DNA from 3 places in the Mesorhizobium sp. C395A genome. Region 3 is predicted to be linked to each of the others. Evidence: riboswitches for the same ligand, from Rfam matches in the RefSeq annotation. Region 3 holds a riboswitch; each other region holds the start of a gene.

Region 1 (6,505 bases), 2.9 Mb from region 3:
CACAGCACGATGAGCGGCGCGATCGCGACCAGCGGCAAGGTCTGGCTGACGATCAGCAGCGGAAACAGCGCGCGGCGCAGCGGGGCCAAGAAATCGACCAGCGCCGAAAGCACGAAGGCAGCGACCAACGAGCAGGCGAAGCCGGCTGATGTGGCGCGGATGGTGGGCAGCGTGTTGTCGGCAAGGGCGGCGCGATGCTCCCAGGCCTGCTGCAGCACGCGCGACGGCGCCGGCAGCATGGTGGGCGCAGCGCCACCATAGCGGGCGTAGAGCTCCCACGCCGCGAGGAGCAGGGCGGAGGCGCAGGCGGCGGGGATGGTCTTGGCGATGGCTGCGGCTAATCTCCCCCCTCGAGGGGGAGATGTCGCCGAAGGCGACAGAGGGGGTCGTCTCGCATGGAGCGCCCACGCCTTGCCGATGCGAAAAGGACGTCGGCGCTCCACGCGCTGGGACCCCCTCTGGCCTGCCGGCCATCTCCTGCTCGAGGGGGGAGATTCGTGGGCATCGCGGTCTTCGCCAATCGCCAATGGCTCCCCTCCTCTTTGTGCTGAGGTGTCAGAGGCATCTCCTCCACGCAATGGGTCAGATAAACCAGCCACGGCAATATCCTCGAGGAACGACGCTTGAGCCGCGGCTCAGACGGCGCTCGGGCTGTTCGCCGAGATCGTGATGTCGAGGGTGACGTGGCCGGCGCCGGGGCCGAAGCGGCAGAAGGCCTCGTTGAGCGTGGCAAACACCGCACCGGCATCGCCACGCAATTTGGTGCAGAAGTTCTTTGGGCGCTCAAAGACGCCGGACTGTTTCAGGAAATCGATGCAGCCGTAGATCTCGTCCATATGGTCGCCCGTGCCCATAACGTAGAGCGAGAACTGCGCCGCCACCGGCTGGCCGGTCGACGGCGTGGCCTGGACAGCGCGGATCGCGGCGATCTTGCGCTCGTCCAGCGGAATGGCGGGGCCGCCGGTCTCGTCGGAGCGGCAGATCGGATCGTCGGGCTCGCCCGGACAGCCGCGCGAGACCGCCGCCGAAAGCACGCAGTGCTTGCCGCTTTTGGCCGCCGCGACGAACAGGTCGCGCATGGCGGGAAACAGCACCTCGGGCGGCCCGACCATAAGGGTCGAGATGTCATCGGTTTCGATCCGCAGCCGGTCGCGCCAGGGATCGAGCGCGCCGAGCGCGCCGAGGATGACGCCGACGAAATCGTCGGTCATGGGATAAAGGGAAATCTGTGCGCCTGAAAACATCGCCCGCCTCGCTCCGCTGGTATTATCCAGATCAGCTTTAGGGTCCGAAGGCTTGCCGCCCTCATCTCAGCCCCGACCATACGGAGCACCCCTGTGGATGAGCGGGTTAAAGCATTGTTCGCGACAGTGGGGAAGCCGTTTGTTGAAGGCACTGCGGCAAAGTGTTTTGGGCCAGACGGGCCGGGCGCCCGGGCGTTCAGAGCGACTCGTCAGTTCGTTGCGTTATAAGATTTCCACGAATTTCTTATAACTGCGTTGAAATTCAAGCTGATAAACGTAATTATAAGAAAACGGCAGAGCCTCCGCGCAGCCCTTACGGTTTCTGGATTTCCTTATCCGCGACCCCATCCGAACTGTGCTGCTGCATCGCTGGGGCTTGCCTGTGCTGGTCCCCTCGCCCCAGCGCTACGCCATCCACAAGCTGATCGTCGCCTCGCGACGCGGGCCGAGCGCTGGCGCCAAGCGGGAGAAGGATCTCCATCAAGCGCGCCTGCTGACCCAAGCGCTCGAAGCCACACGTCGCCAGGACGACCTTGCCTTCGCCTTCATGGAAGCGTGGGACAAGGGCGAAAACTGGCGCGAGACGATCCGGCGCGGCCTGAACCTGTTCGACGCCGACACGAGGGAAACAGTCAACACCATCCTGGGAAAATCCCTCCGCGAAATTGGTGCGAGTCCTGAAGGATTCACGATGCGTGATTAGCTGAAGCGACCGCTGCTATATTCATTGTCATCGTCCCAACTGTACGAATTGGCTTGACGCTCATTCGTACATAAAGTACGATATCTCTTTTCGCAGAGAGGAATGTCCTTGAGCACAGCGAACCATGTTGCCTTCGCCGATCTCTCTCGTCCTTTGCCGTCATCTCCGTCGTTGCCGCCGCCTTTATTGCCGCCCCCTTTGTTGCCCTTGTCATTCGATCAGTGCCAACGCCTCGCCGGGGCCTGGCGAATGGCCAGCCAGGACATCGCCGACGACATCCGCTTCATCCGCCAATATCTGAAAGTCGTTGCCGAGAAGGACGAGAGGCTGTCGACCGGCACCCTTGTTCACAGCCGCGCCTATGTCGAGGCCTGCGCCGGCTGGCTGCCACAGACCGTGACGCGCTATCTGCGCCACCTGCGCCAGATCACCGAATGCGAACTGGCTATGACAGCTGCCGGGATTCGCTTTGCGCTGTCGAGTTATGCCTGGGAGGCATGAGGGCGCCTGTCGCGAAACACAAGGAATTGCGCTGCCCATCGCAGGCGCAATTCGTCAGGTTGAGAGGCTCGGGCGCGCTGAACGGCGAACGCCAAGGATGGCCCGGCCAGCGAATTCCGGCCTTGCTTTATTTCGACTGGCCTTATTTCTGGCCTTATTTCGATTTGGCTTTGCCGGACTTTGCGGCGGCAGGCTTCGCGGCCTTTGGCTTGGCGGCTGCCTTGGCGGGCTTGGCGTCAGCATTCTTCGCTGCCTTTTTGGGCTTGGCGACCGCGCCATCGACTTCAGCCGTGGCCTGCTCCCAGTGTTCCTGATGCGCGCCTTCAGGCCGGCCGGCCTTTTCCCAGATCTCGTGCGCGCGCTGGCGAATGCGGTCCTGTTTGTCGTCCGTCACTTAAGCCTCCGTGGTTGGGTCCGGTCGGTTGGTCCAGATTCCACGAAAACATTAGCCGAAAATTCGGCCGGCGTCTTGAGTGACGAGACATTTCAGCGCGGGTCGGAAATCACCGCAACGCCGAGCAGCGCCGCTTTCTTGACGATCAGCCCCGCGAGGTCGGCATCCGAACGATCGGTGCCGGTGCGCTCCCGCAGGAGCGCGATCGCTTCCTTCATCGATAACAGCGCCGTGTTGCGCTCGGCCAGCAACTTGTCGCAACACGCCGCAACATTGGCGGAGTTCGGGGTCTCGACATGCGGCAACATGGCAATTCTCCTTTCATCATGTTCGTCATTCGGCCCTGCCGCCCTTTTAGGAAGAACGACAGGGCCGTATCACCGATGAATGGTTAGGTTGTCGAGCGTTACTCGACCACCTCGACAATCCTGCGCGTGCTGGGGTCGACCAACACGGTATGGTTGTCGACGACGGCGTATCTGTACTGAACGTCCGGAACCTCCTGCAGCTCGACAGTGTCAGGCAAGGCAGTGCCGACATTCAATTCGACGCCGAGCAGATTGACCGAGGCAAGCGGATGTTTCTTTACGTACTGGTGCACGACCGTGCGCTGTTCCGGGGTGATGATCACCTGCTGCTGTGCCGGCTGCGTGACGATGACCTCGTCGGCGGCGGCAATGCCGATACCAGCGATCATGGCGAGCCCGGCGACGGCGGGAATAAGGATGGTTTTCATCTTCGTCTCCTGTCGTTGTTGGCGAGCTCCGCCGTGTTCCCGCATGAGGCGAAAACAGCGCAGATCGAGGTGGCGGGCTCCTGGAGGCAAACGCAGCCGGTACGGTCTTGTTCCGCAAGCGGAGACTAAATTGATCGGCTTCCCGGTCATGCCAGCAGAACCCGCACCCGCAAGATTCGCATTGAAGCACAATCCCTCAGGAGACCGTCGACATGGATGATGCACGGCTCCAATTCCGGTGGCGATTGCGGCCGGCGCCGGCATTGATCCGGTGACCGCGTCGCCCGGCCAAGACCGGAACCGACCGCCTTCGTGCCACGCCGTGAAGTTTCAAGCAAAGGTCATTGCTTCGGCGGCTGCGCAGGCACCTCGCCAGGCTTGATCACCGGCGTCTTGCCCTGATCCGGCGGCGGCTGCGTCATACCCTGGTCACCACTGGGCGGCGGCTGCAGCACGCCGCCGCAGGGACCGAGCGTGCTGGTCGATTCGCCACCGCCATTGGCGACCGGCGGCTTCTGACCATCGTCCTGAGGCTGCGCCTGGCAAGGCGCGGCAGGGCCGTGCTGGTCGCCATTGTCCTGCGCAGCCGCCGGGTCGGCCAGCGCCAAGAGCAGCACGCATGGGATGAGGGGGAAAGTCTTCATGGTCCAGCTCCTCTGGATTCATCTCCTTGGCAAAGCAGACTAGTCCTTGGCAAAGCAGACTGGCGGCAATTGGTTCCACGGAGATGGAGTGGTTGCCGGAACCTGACAGCCGGAAGTGAGTTCCACCTTCTCGACGCAAAGCCGCCCGGAGGAGGCAATCATGGAAGAACGAAACAGAAAACCCAATGACGAGGTCGAGGCGCCACCGAGCAAAAACGATGCCCGCGACAGGATGGCCAATGACGAGGTGGAAGCGCCGACGCCGCGCCGGCAGGATTGGGATGCGCTGCGTGGCGCAACGGTCCTGCCCGACGGAGCAGATGAGGAAAGCCTGCCGGACACCACCGGAGTCGAGAAGGAAGGCGAACTGCCCGAGGAGGATGACGACAACCCCTACCAGGACAGTGACGATGCCTTGCCCGACGACGCCGAGGAAGCCGCCATTGGTCACGACCTGGCGAGGCGCGGCGGCCCGTTCGACGAGGTGTAAGGGCAGCGACCGCGGACTTTCGAGAGGTTTCCCGGGACGTCCACGCCGTCACCAGTTGGACCAAGGATGAGCTGAAGGCGATGCCGGAGCATCGCGATTGATATTTCGAAGGATCCGGCTGGTCGGATCCTTCGTTTAAGGCGCCTTGGCGGTTTGGTTAATTTAGCCCTTGTGGTCAAGGACTGGACGGCGACGGCGACACACCTTCGACAGCCGCGAGGCAGCCGAGAGCACGAACGCGAAGTCCAATGTTCCAAGCGCCGTTGAGGCCGCTCGCCTGAAATCTTCAAAGTGCGCAAGAGATTGTCCGCCGCAGGCGGTCGCACACGCTCCAGTATCGCAGACGACCGGCGTAACGGCCCATCGACCGCCGGCACTTAGTGCCGACGGGCGCATGGCTTCAATTCGACCCGGGATCGCCGAGCGCCTCGGTGACGAAGGACGCCGCGATCAGGTCGTCGGCGTCGAGGCGTAGGGAGCCTTCGACACCTCCCATGATGGCTGCGACCTTCTGGAAGGTCTGCATCTCGTGTTCAGTAACGCTGGCGTCTCGCATCCTGGCTTTCAGATCGGCGATGCGTCGGCCCAGCGAGGCCGACGTTCCGATTTCTCTGTTCGACATGGTGTCCTGCTCCTCCCCCAACCCATGCTGTGGACGTACTCAAGGCTGCCTATATATAAGGCAGCGCGAATACAGTCGCCGCAACGCGCGATATCTGGGAAGGTTCCGGCGCCAAATAGTCACGAAATAATACGTGTGGGGCTCAGTTATGGTCGCCCACGCGGCGGTAGACACCGCAAACCAGCGGCTGTCCATCGGGCTGGCCAACCCGCGTCGCGGGTCGCGAACGCGGGTCGGACTTGATCGCTGCGCGAACAGTCAGCGAGAAGCCGGCACCACGCCGGACACCGAGCGCGCCGTTTCGGGCGAAAACACCACGAAAGCAAAAACCAGAACGGCAGCGGCGACGATGAGCGAGCCGCCGGCGACGATCGGTTCAAGCGCCGGGTTTCCCTGCAGCATCACATACAGCGCCGGCAGCATGATCACCAGGCCGAGTGTGTAGAGCCCGTAGTGGATCATGGCGATGCGACGCGCCGCCTTTTGCGGATTGAGCGCGTAGTAGCCGCCGAAGATGGCGCTCGTCACCCAACCGAGCAGATTGATATGCGCGTGCGCCGGAAAAGCGGCGTGGTCACCCGAGATCGCCATCTGCAGGCCGGCCGCAATCCCCAACATCAGGAACAAGATGGCAGTTTTGAAAAAGAGTTCTGAAACCCTCGGCATGTCATTTCTCCCCCTATGCGGTCTGCGACCGCTTGCGACCTGGAGAATACACCCACGCGCAGACCTTTTCCACGCCCCGGTTATGGGGCCATGCCTGCACAGCTTTTTGCACGCTGTTCGACTTTTCTGGCTGCCAAACCCGGCGCCGCCGCGCTACGGCGTCAGCAAGATGTCGGCGCCCGCTCGCTCGTCGAACACCACCGCGCAGCCGCGCCCCAGCGCCACTGCCGACAGCGCGTTGGCCACCGTCTCGTCCGGCGACACGAAATCACCGGTCAGCACTCGCAACTCCTCTACCGCCCTGGCCATTGACACGCAGTGCCCGGCAACGCGATCGCTCGTGCAGGCGTCAACGACGCTGACGAGGTCGATCATCTCGAACTGGCCCATACCGGCCTCCACAAAAACAGCGTCCCGTCGCGGATATGAACGCTGAGGCGAGAGACAATGTTCCGCAGGTCCGATGCCCAGGCGGAGCACTCGACAGCCCGATCTGGAACGGACC
Region 2 (6,505 bases), 1.8 Mb from region 3:
ACATCTGAGCCGAGCGCTTCGCCAACGGCGACGGTCACCGGATCTGATCGGTAACTGTGGCCCAAGGGATCACGCACCGGATGCGGATATTTGCCGGGCAGATACGCATAGCTCGGGAAACTTTTTTCGGGCAGCAAGCGAGGGCGAGACATAGGCCCAGCAAACATGAAAGTGCGTTAAGGGGCAATTCATGCTGACCGCGTCGTGACACGCAAGCAGTCTTAACGGGCTTGTAAAGGGTGTCGAGATTGGCCAAAACGCGCTTTGCCAAATTCATGACGTTGGGTAAGCGGCTGACGCAAGGAGAAGATATGATTTTGCGACTGAAGGAGCGGCTCGGCAAAAGGTTTGAGGAAGAAGTTGAATTGTTCAAAGGCTGGCAGAAGGACAAGAAGGGCGTGGGAGCCCTTATTCCCACTTCGGTTTATGCGGCACGCCGGATGGCAAGCGTGGTGAACCCACGGTCAGGATTGCCAATTCTGGAGCTTGGCGCGGGAACCGGTGTCATCACAAAGGCGATCCTGGCTAGGGGAATCAAGCCGCACCAGCTGGTTTCAGTCGAATATTCCAGGATTTTCTACGACGGCCTGGTGCAACGCTTCCCGAATGTGGACTTCAGATTGGGCGACGCATTTGCGCTGGACGAAGCTCTGGGTGAGCGCAAAGGTGAACAGTTCGATTGCGTTATAAGTGCAGTCCCGCTGTTGAGCTTTCCAATGCAACAGCGTGTCGCGCTGGTTGAGGATCTGCTTGCCCGTATTCCTGCCGGCCGGCCCGTGATTCAGATCACATACGGACCTCTGTCGCCGGTGATCAAGATGCCAGACCGTTACGTGGTTTCCCACTATGACTTCGTCGTCCGCAACATACCGCCGGCACAGCTCTGGACTTATCGTCGAGCAGTCTAGCCAAATCTGGACGGTTTCCTTCTCTGAGGGTTCCGCTGAGTGGTGGCCTTGCACCCAAATAGGATGTGGAACAGAGCAGGGGCAGATGCCTGATTTGCCAAGAAGACGACGCGGTCCTTGATTTGACAGTGGGCGGGCCAAATGCGCTTGACAAAGCCGCGCCGGCCCGTTCAACCTGAGGCATTCACCAGGGGAGTCCCGGCAAGGGGCTGAGATACTGCTGGCTTTCGCGGCGCAGTGACCCGTTGAACCTGATCCAGTTCATACTGGCGTAGGGACGGTGCAAGCGCTTTGCGGGAGTTTACGCCCGAGGTCCTGTTTCGGCGGGTCTACAGAAGCGTCTTTTCATCCTTCCGGCACAGAACTGGGTCTCCAATGCATGAGCAAAGGAGCTCAAGATGAATGCCCTCACCCCCGCAGTGTCGACGGGACCGCTGCCCGCCTCCCGGAAAATCCACAAGCTCGGTACCATCCACTCGCAGATCAGGGTGCCGATGCGCGAAATCTCCGTCCATCCGACGGCGGGCGAACCGCCCGTCATCGTCTACGATCCGTCCGGCCCCTATACCGACCCGACAGTCGAAACCAGCATCGAAAAGGGCCTCGCGCGGATTCGCCATAAATGGGTTATCGCGCGGGGCGATGTCGAAGCCTATGACGGCCGCCATGTCCGGCCGGAAGACAACGGATTCGCGGTGGGCGAACGCCTGACACCGGAGTTTCCCGTTCGCAACCGGCCGCTCAGAGCCAAGGCCGGCAAGGCGGTGACACAGCTTGCCTATGCGCGCGCCGGCATCATCACACCCGAAATGGAGTTCGTCGCCATCCGCGAGAACCTTGGTCGCGAGATCCTGCGCGGAAAGCTTGAGCGCGACGGCGAGGCTTTCGGCGCGACGCTGCCCGATTTCGTCACACCCGAATTCGTGCGCGACGAGGTGGCGCGCGGACGCGCGATCATTCCCGCCAACATCAATCATCCCGAGAGCGAGCCGATGATCATCGGTCGCAATTTTCTGGTCAAGATCAACGCCAACATCGGCAACTCCGCCGTCACATCGTCGATGGCCGAAGAGGTCGAAAAGATGGTGTGGGCGATCCGCTGGGGCGCCGATACGGTGATGGACCTGTCGACCGGCCGCAACATCCACAACATCCGCGAATGGATCGTCCGCAACTCGCCGGTGCCGATCGGCACGGTGCCGCTCTACCAGGCGCTCGAGAAGGTTGGCGGCATTGCCGAGGATCTGACCTGGGAGGTGTACCGCGACACGCTGATCGAACAGGCCGAGCAAGGCGTCGACTATTTCACCATCCACGCCGGCGTGCGGCTGCATTACATCCCGCTGACGGTCGACCGGGTGACGGGTATCGTCTCGCGCGGCGGCTCAATCATGGCCAAATGGTGCCTGCACCTTCACCGGGAAAGCTTCCTCTACGAGCACTTCGCGGAGATTTGCGACATCTGCCGCGCTTATGACGTCTCCTTCTCGCTCGGCGACGGCCTTCGTCCCGGCTCGATCGCCGATGCCAACGACGCGGCGCAGTTCGCCGAGCTGGAAACGCTTGGCGAGCTGACGCAGATCGCCTGGGCGAAGGATTGCCAGGCGATGATCGAGGGGCCTGGCCACGTGCCGATGCACAAAATCAAGGCGAACATGGACAAGCAACTCGCCGTCTGCGGCGAGGCGCCGTTCTATACGCTCGGACCGGTGACGACCGACATCGCGCCGGGCTACGACCACATCACCTCCGGCATCGGCGCCGCTATGATCGGTTGGTTCGGCACCGCCATGCTCTGCTACGTCACGCCCAAGGAGCATCTCGGCCTTCCCGATCGCAACGATGTCAAGATTGGCGTGATCACCTACAAGATCGCCGCCCATGCCGCCGACCTGGCGAAGGGCCATCCGGCGGCGAAAGTCAGGGATGATGCGCTTTCGCGCGCGCGCTTCGAGTTCCGCTGGGAGGATCAGTTCAACCTGTCGCTCGATCCCGAAACGGCGCGGTCCTTCCACGACCAGACCTTGCCCAAGGAGGCGCACAAGGTGGCGCATTTCTGCTCGATGTGCGGACCGAAATTCTGTTCCATGCGTATCTCCCACGATATCCGCGCCGAGGCACAGAAAGAGGGCATGGCGGCGATGGCGGCGAAGTACCGCGAGGGCGGCGATCTCTACCTGCCGGCGGACGAGACCGGCGCACCGCTCATACCTCAGCCACGTGAGCCATCATGAAGGTCTTGGTCAAAGGGGCCGGCATTGCCGGCCTCACCGCCGCCTTCGAGTTCGCCGCACGCGGCGCGGCGGTTACCGTTGCCGAGACAAGGCCTGCCCTTGGGGGCAATGCGTCCAGCACATTGCCTTTTTTGTCGGCCTTCTGCGCATGGATGAAGGTGACGTCCGGCCGGATCGAGGGAACGGCGGCCAGCATTTCGCCGGTGAACGGACAGGTCACCGACTTGATGTTCGGATTGACCGCCGCAAGGCCCGCGCCGCGATAGCCGCGGAACACCGCGCATGGCAGGCCGGCAGCGCCCGCCTCATAGGCATTGGCCATGCCGGCATGGCTGTGCTCCTCGACCTCGATCGCCCGGGGAAAGCCGTTCTCGATGGCGTCTCGGGCGCGCCGCAGCAGGCCGACGCCAGGATTGCCGAGATAGGAGAAGATGATCTTCTTCGCCATGCCCATGCCGATCATCTGGTCGTAGATCAGGTCCGGCGTCATGCGGATCAGGGTCAGGTCGCGAAACCCCTGGCGGATCGCCTCATGCGCCGCCGCCGTCGGGATCAGATGGGTGAAACCCTCAAAGGCAACGCAGTCGCCATTGTTCAAGTTCTCCGCAACGGCTTGTTTGAGCGGCAGGAACTTGACCATCGCAGGAACTCCAAAAAAGTGGAACATGCGTGCAGGGGATCTGCACGCGTTTTAAAGCGGTTGCTCGCGCCATCTTCGATGTCGTCTGATATTAGAAGCGCCCCGTTGGTGGGGAGGACACCGGCAGGGCTCGCCGCCCATACGTCGCGACCGTGGCGCCTGGACATCACAGCCAAGCGTGGCTTCCGGCGGCGACCTCTTCGCTGGCTACTTACTCGACTTCGAACGTCACGCCCTGAGCGAGCGGCAGGCTGCGACCGTAGTTAATGGTATTGGTGGCCCGGCGCATATAAGCTTTCCAGGCGTCCGATCCGGATTCGCGGCCGCCGCCAGTTTCCTTTTCGCCGCCGAATGCGCCACCGATTTCGGCGCCGGATGGGCCGATATTCACATTGGCTATGCCGCAGTCTGAACCTCGCACGGAAAGAAAAGTCTCGGCCTCGCGCAGGTCATTGGTGAAGATCGAGGACGACAGGCCTTGCGGCACGGCGTTGTGCAGCCGCAGGGCCTCATCGAAATCACTGTAACGAATCACGTAGAGGATGGGGGCAAAGGTCTCTTTTTCAACCGAACCTGTCTGCTCGGCGATCTCGACCAGCGCAGGGCGGACATAATAGGCGTCCTCGCCGAAGCCGACATCGACCCTCTCGCCGCCAAAGACCGTGCCGTCAGCGGCCCTTGCGTCGGAAAGGGCGGCCTGCTGTGCGTCGTAGGCTGCCTTGCCAATCAAGGGGCCGATGAGGTTTCCCGATTCGAGAGGGTTTCCGACCGAAACGGAGGCATAGGCCTTCTTCAGTCGCGGAATGAAGCTGTCATAGACGCTGTCATGCACGAACAAGCGCCGCAGCGAAGTGCAGCGTTGCCCGGCGGTGCCCATCGCTGAGAAGGCGATGCCGCGCAGGGCCAGGTCTAAATCCGCGGTGGCGGTGACGATTGCCGCATTGTTTCCACCCAGCTCCAGGATTGAGCGACCGAAACGGGAGGCGACGCGAGGACCGACCGCGCGACCCATCGCCGTCGAACCGGTGGCGGAGAGCAGCGGCATCATCGGATGGTCGACTAGCACCTCGCCGATATCCCGGGCGCCGATCAGCACGCTCGCAAGTCCATGTGGGACGCTTCCGCCTTGATCCTGGAAGCGCTTGACCGCCCGGCCGAACAAGGCTTGAGTCGCTAGCGCGGTTAGCGGCGTCTTCTCCGACGGCTTCCAGACAATGGAATTCCCACAGACCAGGGCAAGCGCCGCGTTCCACGACCACACGGCGACAGGGAAGTTGAATGCCGAGATGATGCCGGTGACGCCGAGCGGATGCCAGGTTTCCATCATGCGGTGCTCGGCACGCTCGGTAGCGATCGTCAAGCCATACAACTGACGCGATAGGCCGACCGCGAAGTCGCAGATGTCGATCATCTCCTGGACCTCGCCAAGGCCCTCCGAAGGGATCTTGCCCACTTCTATCGAGACAAGACGTCCGAGGTCAGCCTTGGCCACCCTGAGCTCCTCGCCAAGCAAACGGATCAGTTCGCCGCGCTTAGGCGCGGGCACCAGTCGCCACTCGAGGAAGGCCGAATGCGCGTTCTCAATGGCTTTGTTGGTGTTTGCCGTATCGACCGTCTTCACTCGCGCTAGAGTCTCGCCCGAAATGGGTGATTTCACGATGAGCTCGCCAGCGGTCAGGGCGGCGACATCGACCCCGCATCGACTGAGGATCGCGGCGACCTCGTCGGCGAGCGATGGACGGGCGATCTGCGTGGCGTGGGAAGTCATGGTGTTCCTCCAAGTGTTAGGAATGCGTATTGGCGGCGACAGGTGCGTGACAGAGATGCGGTAAGTTGGTGGCACCGGGAGCGTACCTGCTTCAGCAAGAAGCCTCGCTTGAGCGGGTTCCTGTTCCGCGACCTTTCAATGGCCACACCGACGTCGGCGACTGACCGTTGATGCCGGTTTCCACCGCCACGGCCCGAAAGCGGTGAGCGCTCAAAATCACCTGAAGCGGCAGGATTAATAATGCGGTCTAACTCGTCTTCCTCACGCGGATGAAGAACCGTAACCGGTACGATCAGAAAGATGCTGTCGTTAGCGGCGAACAGAATTGGGCTAGAGAAGCTGGGCGGGAAGTCGCCACAGCAACCGGAGCGCCCCAGCGCGCCAAAGATCCGCAATAAATCGGCTGTCGCGGCCTTCCTGATCCGCTGCACTGTGGTCATGGCGCTTTGCGTGCTGCTTTGCTTAGGTGCGCCAATGCCCCGTCGATCGAGTCCTGTTGCGCCTTGGCGTAGAGATCAAGTTCGTTGGCGACCTTAACTCCCAAGCCTTGTTCGAAAGCGTCCCGATTGGAACATTCCGAATAGTTCTGCTGCTCGTCGGTATCGAGATTCGATTGGAAAATTCCCGCAGCGCTGACTGGCAGGAAATCTTCATAGATGATCGGATCGAAATGCAAATGGCCGCTCGCGACGAGCTCATCGACTGATCGCAGTATCTGCTTGCTTGCAGCAGCGGCAAGGCCTTCCCGAGTCGGTGCGTATCGAAAATAGGCGAGTCCTTGTTCGCGAAGTGCGCTCCAACTGTCGGGAAACTCCTTGAACCGCCCTGTCAGTTGGCTCTCGTAGGTACCGGCATGAGAGCCTGCAACGCCAACCTGGACCTGGCGGCGAACCGACGCCAGCAGCCTGTCATAGAGCTTGCGTCCCTTCGGCGTGAGCGCAACGCCGCGCTGCTC
Region 3 (6,505 bases):
GTCGGTCAGCGCACGATCCTTGTCGATCGACACACCGTCGAAGCGGATCGCCATGTCGCCGGGACCGGTCGCCGTCACCGCCGCTGCCGAATTGTCGATGATGAAGCCGTCGGGCACGGTGAACGATACGCCGAGGCCCGGATGCAGGAAGGTCTGGCCGCGCACATAGCCCTCCTCCGGCGTGTCGCCATAGAGCAGGCCGTCTATCCCGGCCAGGAAGGAATCGCGGTCGCGCGTGCCGATGCCCGGCGCGCCGAACTGGCGGGCGTGACGCTGCGCCAGATCAATTCGCTGCGGCGTGTTGGGGTGCGTAGCCAGGAAGTCGAGGCTGGCGTCGGTGGCGCCGCTGATCGAGCGGAAATCTGTATAGGCCGACATCGACTGCAGGAAACGCCCGGCGGCATAGGGATCGTAACCCGCCTCGCCGATCGACTTGATGCCGATGGCGTCTGCCTCCAGCTCCTGGTTGCGCGAGAACTGCGCCAGCCTCAGCTTGCCGCGGATCAATGCCTGCTTGGCGGTCGGGCTGTCGCCCAGCACATCGGAGACCACCTTGGTCGCCAGGCCTTCCTCGGCCTCGAGCTGCTGTCGCTGCAGACCATGATTGGCGGTGACGTGGCCCATCTCATGCGCGATGACGGCGGCGAGTTCGGCCGAATCATTGGCCAGCGCCAGCAGGCCGCGGGTGACGTAGAGATAGCCACCCGGCAGCGCGAAAGCGTTGACGTTGGGCGAATTGAGGATGGTGATGCGATAGGTCTGGGTCGGATTGGCCGACACCACGGTCAGGCTGCCGACAACCTTGGCCACCATGCGCTCGAGCTTGGGATCGGAATATTCGCCGCCATAGGTGGCAAGGATGCGCGGATGCTGTGCCTTCGCCAGTTCGGCAAGCTTGCTGTTGGCGGCGACATTGTCGACCGTGATCGGCTTGTCGGAAGGCTGGAAGCCGGATTCCTGCACTTCGGGAGGCGTGAACATCTGGCAGCTGGCCAGCGCCACGGCAAGGCCGGCCAGCGCGAGGAAGCGCACCAGCGGTCTGCGTTTCAAAGTGTCAGTGCCGGTCGGCAGCACGGCGTTCCTTCAGCTCTCGGCGCATGATTTGGACCGGGGTCCGCGCCAGCGAAAAATCGGTTTTCGTTGGCAATCCTGCACACATCAAAAAACCTACAGCGTTTACGCATCCGGCCGGATGCGGCGCTGTAGGGGGCAAATCACGGCTCGTGCCGGACCAGTACTAAGCGGACCTAGCCACATCAGCTGGACCATGGCAAGCAAGCGCCACATCACCTGTAGCGGGTTTGGTCGTAAATTATGTCCGCTTCCGGGCAATATCGCGTGATCCGCCCGAACTTGCGCCGATATAGCGCCGAAACGCTTCAGGGCCAGTGCCGTCGAAAAAATCGGCGGCAGGTCCCGTCGCGGCAACCCTGCCATTGTCCAGAAAAACCATCTGCTCGCCGATACGGCGAGCGTCTTCCGGCTGATGCGTGACGAACAGCACCGTCATCGCCCGCTCGGCATGAACGCCGGCCACCAGGTCGAGCATGTCGTCGCGCAGTGCTGGCCCGAGCGAAGCGAACGGCTCGTCGAGCAGCAGCACCGGCCGGTCGCGCACCAGAACGCGGGCGAGCGCCACGCGCTGCCTTTCGCCGCCGGAGAGTTCGCGCGGCAGGCGCATTTCCTTGCCGGCCAGGCCGACGCGGTCAAGCGCCTCGGCGATTGCGGCGCGATCGGCGTCGGTCAGGTTGAGCGATGGCGAGCGGCCGAGCCCGACATTCTTCTCCACCGAGAGATGAGCAAACAGATTGTTTTCCTGGAACACCATCGACACCGGCCGCGCCGAAGGCGGCTTGGCGCCGACATCGGCGGCGCCGATCAGCACACGACCGGACTCCGGCGTCTCGAAACCAGCCACCAGATCGAGCAAGGTCGATTTGCCCGAACCACTTGCCCCCATGATGGCGGTGATCTTAGATGTATCGAATTCGACATCGAACAGGAATGACGTTTCGCCATAGCTGAACGAGACCTTGTCCAGCCGGACAGTCGTGCCTTTCTCCACAGCGGACGTCACGATCTCTCTCCCCGTCCCAGCCAGTCTGCCGCGACCACCAATGCAAGGCAGACCGCCCCGAGCAGCAAAGCCAGCCCGGCAGCATCGGCCGTGCGATAGCTGCCCATGCGCGCCAGCAGGAGATAGGGCAAGGTCTGCACCGAATCGCTGCCGAACAGCGCGATGACGCCGAGATCGCCGAGCGACAGCGCCATGGCGAAGGCAAAGCCGGTGGCCAGCGGCCGCCGGAGCGATGGCCAGTCGACCAGAAGCAGCCGGTTCCAGCCCGCAATGCCGAGCTGCGCGCACAGCTTTTCGTGGCGCTCGCTCGCCGCATCATAGGCCGGGCGCATCGCGCGGATGGCAAAGGGCATCGCCATCACCGCATTGACGGTGACGACCATGACCGGCGCGATGGCAAAGACATCGCTGACCGTGCGCAGCAGGAGAAACCAGCCGGCGCCGATGACGATGGGCGGCACGACGAGGACGAAGCCGGCGCCGGTGTCGGTGGCATGTTCGAGCAATGAACGGGCACTGGACCGGCGGCGCAGCGACAGTGCCCGCCGAGCCATGATGAGCGACAGCGACAGCGCCACCGAAAGTAGCGCCGCCGAGAGGGCGAGACCGGCGCTGGTCAGGGTCGCCTGACGCACGGCACTCTCGCCCGCCAGCCGGCCGAGATCGGCGCCGAGGCCGGACGCGACGGTGGCCGCCATTGGTCCGGCGACGAACAGCAAGGCGAGCACGATCAGGACGGCGTTGAACGCTGTTTCTGCTTTGCCGGCCAAGTGATAGCGGCGCGGCGCGACAGGCAAATTGGCGTCGCCGGTCACATTGGCGCCGAGCCGCGTCAGCGCCAGCATGACGGCAAAAGTCAGCGCGATCTGCAGCACCGTCAGCGTCACCGCTCGCGCCGGATCGAAGTCGAAACGCAGCGCCTGATAGATGGCGACTTCCAGCGTCGTCGCCGCCGGCCCGCCGCCGAGGATCAGCACGATGGTGAAGGAGGTGATGCAAAGCATGAAGACAAGCCCGGCGACGCCCGGCAGCGCGGCGCGCAGCACCGGCCACTCGATCAGCCGGAAGGCTGGCCTCGCCCCCATGCCGAGCTGGCTCGCCAGCCGCCATTGATCGGCCGGCACCGTTCCCAGCGCTTCGAGGAACAGCCGGGTGGCCAGCGGCAGGTTGAAGAAGACGTGGGCGACGAGGATGCCCGACAGCCCATAGATGTCGGGCCAGCTCTGGCCACCGATCGCGGCGAAATAACCGGCGCGGCCATAGAGCGCCAGTATGCCCAGCGCTCCGACAATTGCCGGCAAGGCAAGGGGCACAGTGAACAGCTGCAGGATGAAGCCGCGTCCGAAGAAGCGCGGATGCCGCGACAGCGACCGGGCGACGAAGAGCGCCGGTACGGCGGAAAGCAGAGTCGAGAGCGCAGCCTGCCAGAGCGTGAAGCGGACAACGCGCAGGAGATAGAGGTCAAAGGCGGACGCGGCGCCGGAAAGGTCGTGCGCGCCTTCGCGGATAAGGCCGGCGAAGGCGCCACCGATCAGCAGCGCGATTGCCGCAAGCGCGACAATGCCGGCCGTGATGCGGGGGTCAGAGCGTTGCACTCTTTACCGGGCGTCGCGTTCCTTCGCGCCCCCCTCTGTCCTGCCGGACATCTCCCCCACGAGGGGGGAGATTGGCGGTTTTAGCGCTCCGATCATTCCTGCAGCTTCGGAGATTGGCGAAAGTCAACGTAAAGGCCAATCTCCCCCCTCGTGGGGGAGATGTCCGGCAGGACAGAGGGGGGCGCCGTAGAGCACTCATCTTTTGACTATACAGCCAAATCTACTTGCTCATCACCGCCAGCCATTCATCCACCCAGGCCTTGCGATTTGCCGCGACCTCTTCCGGGCTGAACAGCAAGGTCTTCGCCGGCTTGACCAGCCTATCAAAAGCCGGATTGAGCGGCTTGTCGGTTTTCCCGGCCGGGAACATCCAGTTGGTCTCCGGAATGACATCCTGGAATTTCGGCCCGGTCATGAAGGCCAGGAACTTCGCCGCCAGCGGATTCTTCGCGCCCGTGGTGGTGATGCCGGCGACCTCGATCTGCAGATACTCGCCTTCCTCGAACGAGGCCGCCTGGTAGCGCCCGGTGTTCTCCGCCACCATGTGGTAGGCCGGCGACGTCGTATAGGAAAGCACCATCGGCGCCTCGCCCTTGGTGAACAGGCCGTAGGCCTCGCTCCAGCCCGGCGTCACCGTCAGCACTTTGCCCTTGAGTTTCGCCCAGGCTTCCGGCGCCTTGTCGCCATAGACCGACTTAACCCACAGCAGCAGGCCAAGGCCCGGCGTCGACGTCCTCGGATCCTGGATGACGATCTTGTCGGCGGCATCGCCCTCGACCAATTTCTTCAGGCTCTTCGGTGGGTTCTTCAGCTTCTCGGTGTCGTAGACGACGGCGAAATAGCCATAATCGTAGGGCACGAAAGTGTCGTCGCTCCAGCCGCCCGGCACGTTGTTTTCAGCCACCGCGCCATGTGGGACAAACAGGCCGGAAGCCTTGGCTTCCGCGGTGAGGTTGGTGTCGAGGCCAAGCACGATATCGGCTTTGGTCGACGCACCTTCGAGCTTGACGCGATTGAGCAGCGCGACGCCGTCGGCCACCGAGACGAAGTCGACGCTGCAGCCACACTCGGCCTCGAATTCCTTCTTCACCTGGGGGCCTGGACCCCAGTCGGCAGTGAAACTCTCATAGGTATAGATCGTGAGTTTTTCCTGCGCGCACGCAGGGCTTGCCAGTAGCGAAACAGCAAGCCCAAGCGCTGGGACAAGACGGGACAAAAAAATGCGCATCGGCGCCTCCTTCATTCGTGTTGAAAGGAATTGAGGCGTCGGGCTGTCCGAAGCGTCTAATCCCTCCGCCGGTACAAACCGGATCAGGTTCAGCGGGTTGGCGAGACTGCCTCTCAGCCGGTCCGCGAAGATCGCGTCCGGCACCCCGTTAGAGCGTTTCGACACATAGGCCCGGCCAAGGTGCCACGCAAGTGGAAGTTTGCCCGAGCGTGATCCCGGAAAGTGGAATCCGTTTCCGGAAAAAGATCATGCTCCAACAAAGAGTGACGGTGCCGCTCGGCCTTCCGTTTCGTCGGCGGGGCTGGTAAGGGCCAGCGGATATGAGCACATTCACCATCCTGCTTGGCGGCGATCTCGTCCGCACGCCGCGGCTCGACCGCCAGGTCGCGGGCACGCGCGTCATCGCCGCCGACGCCGGCATCGATCATGCCCGCCTGCTCGGCGTGATGCCGGAGCTGTGGGTCGGCGATTTCGATTCCGTGCCGGCGGACCTGCCTGCCGATCTCGCCGCCGTGCCGCGGGAGGTGTTTCCTCCCGAAAAGGACAAGACCGATGGCGAACTGGCGATCGCGGCGGCATTGGAACGCGGCGCCACCAGCCTGGTGCTGGCCGGCGCTTTCGGCGGCAAGCGCGCCGACCACGCCTTCCTCCATCTGGCGCTCAGCCTGCGGCTGGCCGAGGCCGGCACAAAATTGCTGTTGACCAGCGGAGCGCAGGAAGGCGCCCCTCTGCTGCCTGGCAAGGCCGGCTTCGACTATGCCGACGGAACGCTGTTTTCGGTGCTCGGCTTTTCCGATCTTTCGGGCCTCACCGTGTCCGGCGCGAAGTGGCCGCTCGACCATGTCGAGGTCGTGTTCGGCTCGTCGCTGACCATCTCGAACGAGGTCAAGTCCAACACGACCGGGGGCGGCCTCGAAATCGCGCTCGGCCATGGCCGCGCGCTGCTGCTCGCCCACCCCTACCCCTTGCCTGAAAGCTGACATGGCCCCGCCCCTTCTCAACCTCGACGGCATAAGACTGACCTTTGGCGGCACGCCGCTGCTCGATGGCGCCGAACTGACGGCGTCCGCCGGTGACAAGATCGCGCTCGTCGGCCGCAACGGCTCCGGCAAGTCGACGCTCCTGAAGATTGCTGCTGGTCTGATCGAGCCGCAAGACGGCGAGGTCTTCCGCCAGCCTTCGGCAACGGTGCGCTATCTCCCGCAAATGCCCGACATGGACGGCTTTGCCAATGTGCGCGCCTATGTCGAGGCCGGGCTTGGGCCTGCCGACGATCCCTACCGCGCCACATATCTGATGGAGCATCTCGGCCTCGCCGGCACGGAGAACCCCAACGATCTCTCCGGCGGCGAGGCGCGCCGCGCAGCACTTGCCCGCGTCATGGCGCCCGAACCCGATATTCTGCTGCTTGATGAGCCGACGAACCATCTCGATTTGTCGGTCATCGAATGGCTGGAAGAAGAGCTTGTCCGGACGTCTTCGGCGCTGATCGTCATCTCGCACGACCGTCGCTTCCTCGAACGCGTCTCGCGCGCCACTGTCTGGCTCGACCGTGGCCAGACCCGCCGCCTCGACAAGGGCTTTGGCCATTTCGAGGAATGGCGC

What was found. Region 3 has a riboswitch for thiamine pyrophosphate ahead of thiB (thiamine ABC transporter substrate binding subunit). Riboswitches for the same ligand answer to the same signal wherever they lie in the genome.
Region 1: it holds a riboswitch for thiamine pyrophosphate, as region 3 does, so the genes downstream of both, NLY37_RS03865 (YkoF family thiamine/hydroxymethylpyrimidine-binding protein) here and thiB (thiamine ABC transporter substrate binding subunit) in region 3, are expected to answer to the same signal.
Region 2: it holds a riboswitch for thiamine pyrophosphate, as region 3 does, so the genes downstream of both, thiC (phosphomethylpyrimidine synthase ThiC) here and thiB (thiamine ABC transporter substrate binding subunit) in region 3, are expected to answer to the same signal.

What each region holds. Positions count from the first base shown of each region.
Region 1 is NZ_CP100473.1:787,645-794,149, reverse strand. It holds gene NLY37_RS03870 (ABC transporter permease) at 1-380, opposite strand, end outside; gene NLY37_RS03865 (YkoF family thiamine/hydroxymethylpyrimidine-binding protein) at 636-1,244, opposite strand; TPP riboswitch at 1,235-1,347, opposite strand; partial or broken gene NLY37_RS03860 (GSU2403 family nucleotidyltransferase fold protein) at 1,549-1,947, shown strand; gene NLY37_RS03855 (hypothetical protein) at 2,197-2,448, shown strand; gene NLY37_RS03850 (DUF2934 domain-containing protein) at 2,603-2,842, opposite strand; gene NLY37_RS03845 (hypothetical protein) at 2,935-3,150, opposite strand; gene NLY37_RS03840 (DUF1236 domain-containing protein) at 3,249-3,578, opposite strand; gene NLY37_RS03835 (hypothetical protein) at 3,920-4,222, opposite strand; gene NLY37_RS03830 (hypothetical protein) at 4,383-4,712, shown strand; partial or broken gene NLY37_RS30905 (PRC-barrel domain containing protein) at 4,679-4,813, shown strand; gene NLY37_RS03820 (hypothetical protein) at 5,113-5,334, opposite strand; gene NLY37_RS03815 (heme-copper oxidase family protein) at 5,593-6,000, opposite strand; gene NLY37_RS03810 (hypothetical protein) at 6,154-6,390, opposite strand.
Region 2 is NZ_CP100473.1:5,978,620-5,985,124, reverse strand. It holds gene NLY37_RS28990 (DUF309 domain-containing protein) at 1-137, opposite strand, end outside; gene pmtA (phospholipid N-methyltransferase PmtA) at 312-908, shown strand; TPP riboswitch at 1,088-1,204, shown strand; gene thiC (phosphomethylpyrimidine synthase ThiC) at 1,307-3,142, shown strand; partial or broken gene NLY37_RS28975 (FAD-dependent oxidoreductase) at 3,139-3,252, shown strand; partial or broken gene NLY37_RS28970 (3-oxoadipate--succinyl-CoA transferase) at 3,198-3,782, opposite strand; gene amaB (L-piperidine-6-carboxylate dehydrogenase) at 3,994-5,550, opposite strand; gene hglS (2-oxoadipate dioxygenase/decarboxylase HglS) at 5,987-6,505, opposite strand, start outside.
Region 3 is NZ_CP100473.1:4,217,598-4,224,102, forward strand. It holds gene NLY37_RS20640 (M48 family metalloprotease) at 1-981, opposite strand, end outside; gene thiQ (thiamine ABC transporter ATP-binding protein) at 1,313-2,077, opposite strand; gene thiP (thiamine/thiamine pyrophosphate ABC transporter permease) at 2,074-3,672, opposite strand; gene thiB (thiamine ABC transporter substrate binding subunit) at 3,893-4,900, opposite strand; TPP riboswitch at 4,944-5,058, opposite strand; gene NLY37_RS20660 (thiamine diphosphokinase) at 5,221-5,880, shown strand; gene NLY37_RS20665 (ABC-F family ATP-binding cassette domain-containing protein) at 5,882-6,505, shown strand, end outside.